Regions from separate parts of the Pelosinus fermentans DSM 17108 genome, predicted to be linked through region 1. Evidence: a T-box and tRNA genes for the amino acid it is inferred to sense, from the RefSeq annotation. Region 1 holds a T-box; the other holds one or more tRNA genes.
The links. The T-box of region 1 lies ahead of ileS (isoleucine--tRNA ligase). A T-box ahead of a tRNA ligase gene usually reads a tRNA of that ligase, here a tRNA-Ile.
Positions count from the first base shown of each region.

Region 2: it has a tRNA-Ile gene. The T-box ahead of ileS (isoleucine--tRNA ligase) is inferred to sense a tRNA for this amino acid. The anticodon was not compared.

Region 1 is NZ_AKVN02000001.1:2,827,450-2,831,917, forward strand. It holds gene ileS (isoleucine--tRNA ligase) at 1-2,526, opposite strand, end outside; T-box leader at 2,572-2,791, opposite strand; gene FR7_RS23880 (hypothetical protein) at 3,113-3,262, shown strand; gene FR7_RS13085 (aspartyl-phosphate phosphatase Spo0E family protein) at 3,339-3,503, opposite strand; gene FR7_RS13090 (hypothetical protein) at 3,698-3,940, shown strand; gene FR7_RS13095 (superoxide dismutase) at 4,017-4,468, opposite strand, start outside.
Region 2 is NZ_AKVN02000001.1:2,203,900-2,208,367, reverse strand. It holds RNA gene rnpB (RNase P RNA component class A) at 1-214, opposite strand, end outside; gene FR7_RS09940 (Nif3-like dinuclear metal center hexameric protein) at 309-1,427, opposite strand; gene FR7_RS09935 (tRNA (adenine(22)-N(1))-methyltransferase) at 1,418-2,098, opposite strand; tRNA gene FR7_RS09930 (tRNA-Val) at 2,236-2,311, opposite strand; tRNA gene FR7_RS09925 (tRNA-Glu) at 2,316-2,390, opposite strand; tRNA gene FR7_RS09920 (tRNA-Ile) at 2,410-2,484, opposite strand; tRNA gene FR7_RS09915 (tRNA-Asn) at 2,539-2,614, opposite strand; gene rpoD (RNA polymerase sigma factor RpoD) at 2,696-3,811, opposite strand; gene dnaG (DNA primase) at 3,866-4,468, opposite strand, start outside.

The DNA of each region.
Region 1 (4,468 bases):
CTTAATGATAGCAATGTAATAGTCAGGCAATTCCTTGGTGCTCAGCAGCATTTTGGAAAGAGGCTGCCTATTTTTTATATTCGCCAGATTTCTCGCGCTCCGCCCAAGACCGCAAATCTTGTAAGTCAATTCCATCTCTTTTTCCAGCTGCTTATCAACAAGCTTTTCATCGTATTCAGGCCACCTGCACAAATGAACACTCTCTGGCGCCTTTTCATCAAGCTGTACTACAAGGTTTTGATAAATTTCTTCTGTTATAAAAGGGACAAAAGGTGCTGCAACAATTACCAGATTTTTGAGCACGGTGTGTAGCGTTAGATAGGCATGGATCTTATCATCAATCATATCCATCGCCCAGTAACGAGCTCGATTTCTTCTTACATACCAGTTTGACAGTTCATCGGTAAACTCTTGGATAAGCTCTGCGGCTTTCGTTATATCATAGGCTTCCAAATTTTCGTCCACTTTATGGATCATGGTATTTAACTTGGATATAATCCACTTATCCATGACATGACTGCTTGTTTTTTCTTGGTACTTGGCAGGGTCAAACTGGTCAATCTGTGCATATAGCACGTAGAAAGAATATACATTCCACAAAGTATTCAAAAATTTGCGCTGCACTTCAATTACTGCATCTTCATAAAACCGTGAAGGAAGCCAAGGAGCACTGGCAGTATAAAAATACCATCGCAATGCATCAGCACCTTGATTTTCTAAGACTGTAAACGGACTTAGAACATTCCCTTTATGCTTTGACATCTTAATGCCGTTCTTATCCAGTACATGCCCAAGAACAATACAATTTTCAAAGGAACTCTTATCAAATATGGCCGTAGATATGGCAATCAGGGTATAAAACCAACCTCTCGTCTGGTCCACAGCCTCTGATATAAATTGTGCAGGGAAGTTTTGCTCAAACAATTCTTTATTTTCAAAAGGATAATGATGCTGCGCAAAAGGCATAGAACCGGAATCATACCAGCAATCAATTACCTCACTCACTCTTTTCATTTCTTTACCACAAACGCTGCATTGCAGCAGCACATGATCGATATAGGGCTTGTGAAGCTCAATATCGTCAGATACCTGGATTGCTTTTTCCTTTAATTCGGCAATACTGCCAATACAATCCCGATGCCCGCAATCGCATTCCCAGATGGGTAAAGGAGTACCCCAGTAGCGTTCCCGGCTTAGCCCCCAATCGATAACATTCTCCAGAAAATTACCAAAGCGGCCTTTTTTCACATTGTCAGGATACCAATGAATCGTATCATTATTCTCTAGAAGTTTATCTCTTTGAGAAGACATCCTTACAAACCATGAATCCCGTGGATAATATAACAGCGGTGTATCACAGCGCCAGCAAAATGGGTAGGAATGAAGATACTTTTCTGCTTTGTAGAGAATACCTCTCTCCTTCATGGTCTCAATAATTTTTTCATCGGCTTTTTTAACAAACATTCCCTGCCATGGAGTAACTTCTTCTACAAAATTTCCCTGAACATCCACCAAATTAACCAAGGGAAGATCATATTTCTGCCCTGCCCGGTTATCATCTTCACCGTAAGCAGGTGCAATATGAACCACCCCTGTACCATCGCTGAGTGTTACAAAATCTCCATGAATAACATAATAAGCTTTTTTCTCTGGAGTAACAAACGAGAACATAGGCTCGTATTTCTGATCAAGAAGCTCTTCACCTTTAAACTCCCTAACGATCTCATACTCACCTTCAATCCTGCTAAGCAAATCCTTGGCAAGAATCAAATGCTCTTCTTGATTGATAATTTCTACATAGTCATATTTCCGGTTAACAGCAAGAGCTACGTTACTTGGCAATGTCCAAGGAGTTGTCGTCCACACCAGAATAGAAGCATTTCCGTTCTTCAGTCTGAATTTAACATAAGCAGAACTGTCTTTCACATCTTTGTAGCCTTGGGCAACTTCATGAGAAGACAAAGAAGTGCCGCATCTTGGACAATAAGGGACAATCTTATGTCCTTTGTATAACAATTCTTTATCCCAAAGCTGTTTCAAAGACCACCATACCGATTCAATATACTCATTTTGATACGTAACGTAAGGATTATCCATATCAATCCAGTATGCTACCCGCTCAGACATATCCTTCCACTGACTGGCATACGTGAATACGCTATCCTTACACTTCTTTATAAAGTTTTCCACACCATATTTTTCAATTTCTGGCTTGCCGGATATACCCAAGGTTTTCTCAACCTCCAATTCCACGGGAAGACCATGGGTATCCCACCCTGCCTTACGTAGAACCTTATACCCTTTCATGACCTTGTAACGAGGAATCAAATCCTTAATGACCCGGGTTACGACATGACCAATGTGAGGAGCACCATTAGCCGTTGGCGGTCCATCATAAAAGGTGAAATATTCATTGCCCTCATTCATTTGGAAATTTTTTCGGATAACATCTTTTTCATTCCAAAGAGTAAGAATGGATTTTTCCATTGCTACAAAATCATTTTTAGGATCAACCTTTTTATACATAGTAAAAACTCCTTTTGTCAATATACTATAAAAAAACTCCGCCCTGTTCAGGACGAAGTTTCATCTTCGTTATACCACCTTTTAACAATCCATTCAGGTACTGCCATACCCTATCCTTTAACGCAGGATTACGAATTGACTTACTAAGAAGGTTCAGTCATCAGCTCTCAGGTGATTTTCTTCTGATTATCCTGGCAGGTTCTCAGCACTCCCTACTCTCTGTACATTCAACATCATGAATACTCTTCCTGATCATAGCTTTTTAAGTATCTATTAAAATCTTACTAAGAGTATACGTCCTGATTTTTATAATGTCAATAGTCATATAATCAACCGTACACCGCCTAATTCAGCAGAACTATATTTGAACTCCTCTGCACTAGCTTTTACACTAATCATATTCTTAGTCCCTATTATAGCACTTATCACACCGTAGTATCCACGGCACCATTTCCAGAACCGTTTCACTATTCTTTTGTATTTCTAAAAAAAATGGTTATAATACGGAATATAATGAAACGCTATAAATGAACAATTATAAATAGGTTACTAAAAATAATCCAAATGACACTTAAGGAGGTACAGCATGATGGAAGAACCTAAAAACCCCTCAACAACTGAGCAGGAAAAAGAACAAAGCAGCGAGCCTTCTGTTGAATCCAGCGATACAAAAACAAAACAAACCGTTCCTACTCTTTATCCTGACATAGAGTTCATCAACAGAACGTTACCATGACAGAATACTCTATGTGATCAAAAAAAAATAAGTGGAGAAAGCCTAAAAAGGCTTTCTCCACTTATTTTTTTTGATTTTACTTTTCTCTTTGGCTTAATAGTCTCTGGTAGATAATAATCAAATCATCTAATTGCTGGCTTATTCGAATGACTTCTGCGTCTACCAGGCATTGTTTTCCTCCCATCTCATTTAATTGCCGGCGTGTTCGTTCAATTTTTTCAACTATTTCACCAATTCTCATCTTTATCCCCCCTTTCCTTGTTAAATTTATCAAGAAAATGAGGGGATTTGTTTATTTTTCGACATAAAAATTACTTATTTTTTACATTTCTCTATCTTTCGATAGAGGCAATTGAGGAAAAAGCACATTATGATATAATTATTGCAATAAATAGGTTAAAAATGTAAAATTAGAAAAAGATTGGAGTAATGTATATGGCAATATGGAAAATAAAAATGGACTCTAGAGATTTCGAACAGTATCGTAAAAAACTAGTGAACCGAGGCTTTATTCCTACCAATTACTTCTCTGCTAATGGCTTTAACATAAAAAAGATGAGAGAACTTGCTTTAGCCGGAAAGATGGACGCTATGCAATGTGTTGTCGGAAACTCCATCAGGTGGTATTATTGCGAAGATCAAGCTGAGTTAGCTCGCCTCAGAGGAGAACTCTCATAAGAGCAACATCTTTTTCCCCTAGATATTGAAAAGGCTGCCTGATTAAGACAGCCTTTTCAATATCGTCTTATGCATATTACTCCGAATCACAATCTCCTATCACTAAAGGGAGTTCCCCTTCCATTGCCAATCTAAGACGATTCTCAACCTCATACCAATTAATTAATTTCAACCATTCTTTCACGTATTCCTCGCGGTTATATTGATAATCAAGATAATACGCATGCTCCCACACATCAATTACCAAAATAGGAATTGATCCCCATTGAGTAAGATTCTGATGCTTTTCTGCAGTAAGCATCTCCAAGTGGCTCCATGCCGGATTCCACACGAGTATTCCCCAACCGGATGCTTCTACTTTAATAGCTGCATTGACAAACTGATCGAGAAAAGCATCAAAGCTGCCAAAGTATTTAACAATTTCTTTGACCGTACATCGTCCTGGCTCACTTTCAAACCCTGGCGGTGCCATAATCGTCCAGTAAACACTATGCAAGATATGTCCAGAACCGTTAAATGCCAGCTCAT
Region 2 (4,468 bases), 620 kb from region 1:
TGCTCCAGGTGGGGTTTACCTAGCCAGCCAGTCACCTGACTGCTGGTGCGCTCTTACCGCACCGTTCCATCCTTACCAGCATAGCTGGCGGTTTACATTTCTATGGCACTTTCCCTAAGGTCACCCTCGCTGGACGTTATCCAGCACCCTGCCCTATGGAGCTCGGACTTTCCTCGTATGCTTTATGGGCATCCGCGATCATCTTTCCTACTCACAACACTATATTTTTGTCATTCAATTAACAAGAAATTTATTATATCACATATTATTAATTTAGTCAAATAATCTATGATATATTTATACCATCTTTAATAGATCTGAAAGATGTCTTGATTGATGTCGTCAACCTTAATATCCACAGACCATTTTGCATCATCAGCACATTTGCTAAGATATTCTGCTACATAAGACAGTATAGGTTGCTCTGTGGCAAAATGACCAGCATCAATAATTGCAATTCCAAGGGCAGCAGCATCTTGTCCCTCGTGATATTTTACGTCTCCTGTCACTAAGACATTTGCTCCAGCAAATGCAGCCTTATGCAATAAGCTAGCGCCTGCGCCGCCACATACCGCTACTTTTTTTATCAACTTATTTTGATCTCCCACTACACTTACAGCAGATACTCCCAGCACATATTTTACCTGATCAACAAACTCTGCAAGCACGATAGGATTCACAAGCTTTCCAACACGCCCAAGTCCTAATTTTTCTCCAGAATTCATCAACTGATATACATCATAAGCAACCTCTTCATAAGGATGCACTTTTAGCATTGCTTTAACAACTGACTTGTAAATTTTCTCTGGCATAATCGTTTCCAAGCGACTTTCCTGTACATGCTCTAGCTTGCCAGCATGTCCGATAAATGGTTTAGAACCATCTAAAGGCAAAAATGTGCCGATGCCATTAACAGCAAAACTACAATGACTATAATTACCAATATGTCCTGCTCCAGCCGTCATTATCGCATCTCCAACAATTTCTCGATGAGTTTCTGGAACAAATACTACTAATTTACAAAATTTTTCACTAAAATTATCCGCAAGGGGCCGCACATCACACAACTGAAAAGCATTTGCTAATACATCATTAACACCTCCTGAGGCGATATCAAGATTCGTATGAGCAGCATATACTCCAATATCTGCTTTTATTAAAGCAGATAAAATTTGCCCCTGGGGTAAATCTGTCCTTATGGCAGAGATGCTCTTAAATATAACAGGATGATGAGCAATGATTAAATCGATATCGTCTTTTACAGCTTGTTCCACTACTGCTTTTGTTACATCTAAAGTAATTAGTATCTTATGAATTGTTTGGGCTGAACTGCCAACTAGCAGCCCCACATTATCCCAATCCTCTGCCAAGCTCCTAGGCGCCAGTTTATCCATTGCCTCTATAATTACCTTACACTTTACAGACATCGCCGCTTATCCTCCAATTGTTTTAATCGCGTGACATATTCCTGGTATTTAAGGCTTTTTTGGGCATTACTACTACATTCCATTTCTCTTACTACACGCTTAGTCTGAGAAATCAATTGATCAATATGCAATAGTAATAGCGGGGACTTTTCATCCCATAGCTTTTGCCCAATTTCGTACATGACAGGCTCATAACGAGGAGAATCTCCTCGCTCTGCCACAATGATTTCATAGAGTCTTCCCTCTTCTTGGACTAACCGTTCCTCTAGCACATACCAATGGTTTTCACATAACCAACGCCGCACAGCTGCCGCTCCCACCATAGGCTGTAATATTAGACGTTTGAGAGAGCTAACGATTTCACAATGGTTCGTTAATATCTCTATAATTGTTTGTCCACCCATACCAGCAATAACAACCGTATCTACTTCCAATGGCGAAAGAACTGCTAATCCGTTGCCTAAACGTACAGATATTTTCCCTTCCAGTGATAAACCTTCCACATGCTCTTTAGCCGCCTTATAGGGACCGCTATGAACATCACCTGCTACGGCCGAAATAATAACTTCTTTTTCGACTAATTCAATAGGCAAATATGCATGATCCGTACCAATATCAGCTAAACGAGCCCCTCGAGGCACACATGCCGCCAATGCGGCCAATCTTCCCACAAGCCTCAAATTGCAATCACCTCATTTTTCTTATTATACTAGAATTTTAATTTAACAATCAAATCAATAATAATTCAACATCATCTTCTCTATAGTAAAAAAATGCAAAGCATTATGCTTTGCATTTTATTCTTAAATGGTGGGCGATGACAGGATCGAACTGCCGACATCCTGCTTGTAAGGCAGGCGCTCTCCCAGCTGAGCTAATCGCCCGTTATGGTGACCCGTGGGGGAATCGAACCCCCGTTATCGCCGTGAAAGGGCGGTGTCTTGACCGCTTGACCAACGGGCCAAAATTGTTTACTATAAAATGGTGGGCCCACCTGGGATCGAACCAGGGACCAGCCGGTTATGAGCCGGCTGCTCTACCGCTGAGCTATAGGCCCTAGAGATATTAAAACAGGTTTTCCATAGAAAGCCTGTTTGTAATCTGTATAAGATGGCTCCTCGAGTAGGACTCGAACCTACGACCGATCGGTTAACAGCCGATTGCTCTACCAACTGAGCTATCGAGGAATGTCGTCAACATTAACTATTATAATACAATACCAATGTTACGTCAACAACTTTTTTTATGAAATGAAATTAAACTTATTATTATTCTAAGAAATCTTTTAATTTCTTACTACGGCTAGGGTGACGTAACTTTCTAAGAGCTTTTGCCTCAATCTGGCGAATACGTTCACGGGTAACACCAAAATGCTGCCCTACTTCTTCTAGTGTGCGCGCTCGCCCATCATCAAGACCAAACCGTAATCTAAGAACTTTTTCCTCTCGCGGAGTAAGAGTTTCTAACACTTCTTCTAATTGTTCCTTTAAGAGCATAAAGGAAGCAGCCTCGGCAGGAGCTGGCGCATCCTGATCTTCAATAAAGTCGCCTAAATGAGAATCTTCTTCCTCGCCAATCGGTGTTTCTAAAGATACTGGCTCTTGAGCAATTTTCATAATTTCTCTTACACGCTCAACACTGATATCCATCTCTTTTGCAATTTCTTCTGGCTGAGGCTCACGTCCTAGTTCTTGTAATAATTGCCTAGATACGCGAATCAATTTATTAATCGTCTCCACCATGTGCACTGGAATACGAATCGTTCGAGCTTGGTCAGCAATTGCCCTTGTGATTGCTTGGCGAATCCACCAAGTAGCATAGGTACTAAATTTATAGCCTTTATTATAATCGAATTTCTCAACGGCTTTTATTAAGCCCAAATTACCTTCTTGAATTAAGTCCAAGAATAGCATTCCACGCCCAACGTAGCGTTTTGCAATACTTACAACCAAGCGCAGGTTAGCCTCTGCTAATCTCCTTTTTGCTTCCTCGTCGCCTTCTTCCATACGCTGCGCTAATTTAATTTCTTCATCAGCTGTCAGTAAAGGTACTCGACCAATCTCTTTAAGATACATGCGAACCGGATCATCAATACTAATACCTTCTGGAATTGTTAAATCAATATCTACTTCTTCTGGAGTTACTTCTTCTACTTCTGCTACATCAGGCTCATCATGTCTTTCAGTATCATCAGGAAGCTCATCAACTATCTCAATCCCCTTACTAGAAAAGACTTCATATATCTCTTCAATTTCATCAGGAGATAAATCTTCACTTTGGAGAGTATCCATGATTTCACTATAAGTTAACACGCCACCCTGTTTTTTCCCTTTGTTCACCAATTTAGTTACAAATTCATTTGATATCATCTTTTTCTCTGTCATTTTACTCCCCTCCTCCATTGGCCACTCCAATCAAGGCGTAGTTTCTTTTTGGAATTATAAGTTGCGCAATTTATTAATTTCATCGTTTATTCGCTGACTTTCTGCTAATGCCTGCAGAAAACCACTATCCCCCAGACGTTCTAATTCATCAGCCCTTAATCGGTGCTGTTCATATAAAAACTTTAAATTTGTTAGGCGCATATTTTTTATACAATCATCAACCATTTTGATATTATCAGTATCATTATATTGTATATCAATTAGCATAATATGAGATAATTCTGCATTTGCTGCTTCACTTAGCATCATTGTCCAAGCAGTATCTGTAATATCTTTTCCCATATTATACTCTTTAAATATTAAATTAATTATTTCGCGTCTATTTTCTCCTTGTATTTCTTCAATAGACAGTTTCTCCCTAATATATGGTATAAGAGAGCTATCTCCACACATTAATCGAACAATATGACTTTCAGCTTGTTCTAATGCGACTGAAGGTTGCTTCACAACCAACATATTAGATATATTCTTCCCTTTATTTACATTTTTATCCTTTTGTTGCTGAAACAAAAATTTACGAACTTCACTGCGTATAGCACTTTCATCAATTGCCAGCGTCTGTGAAATAGAAGCAATATATGCATTCACTTCTACTGC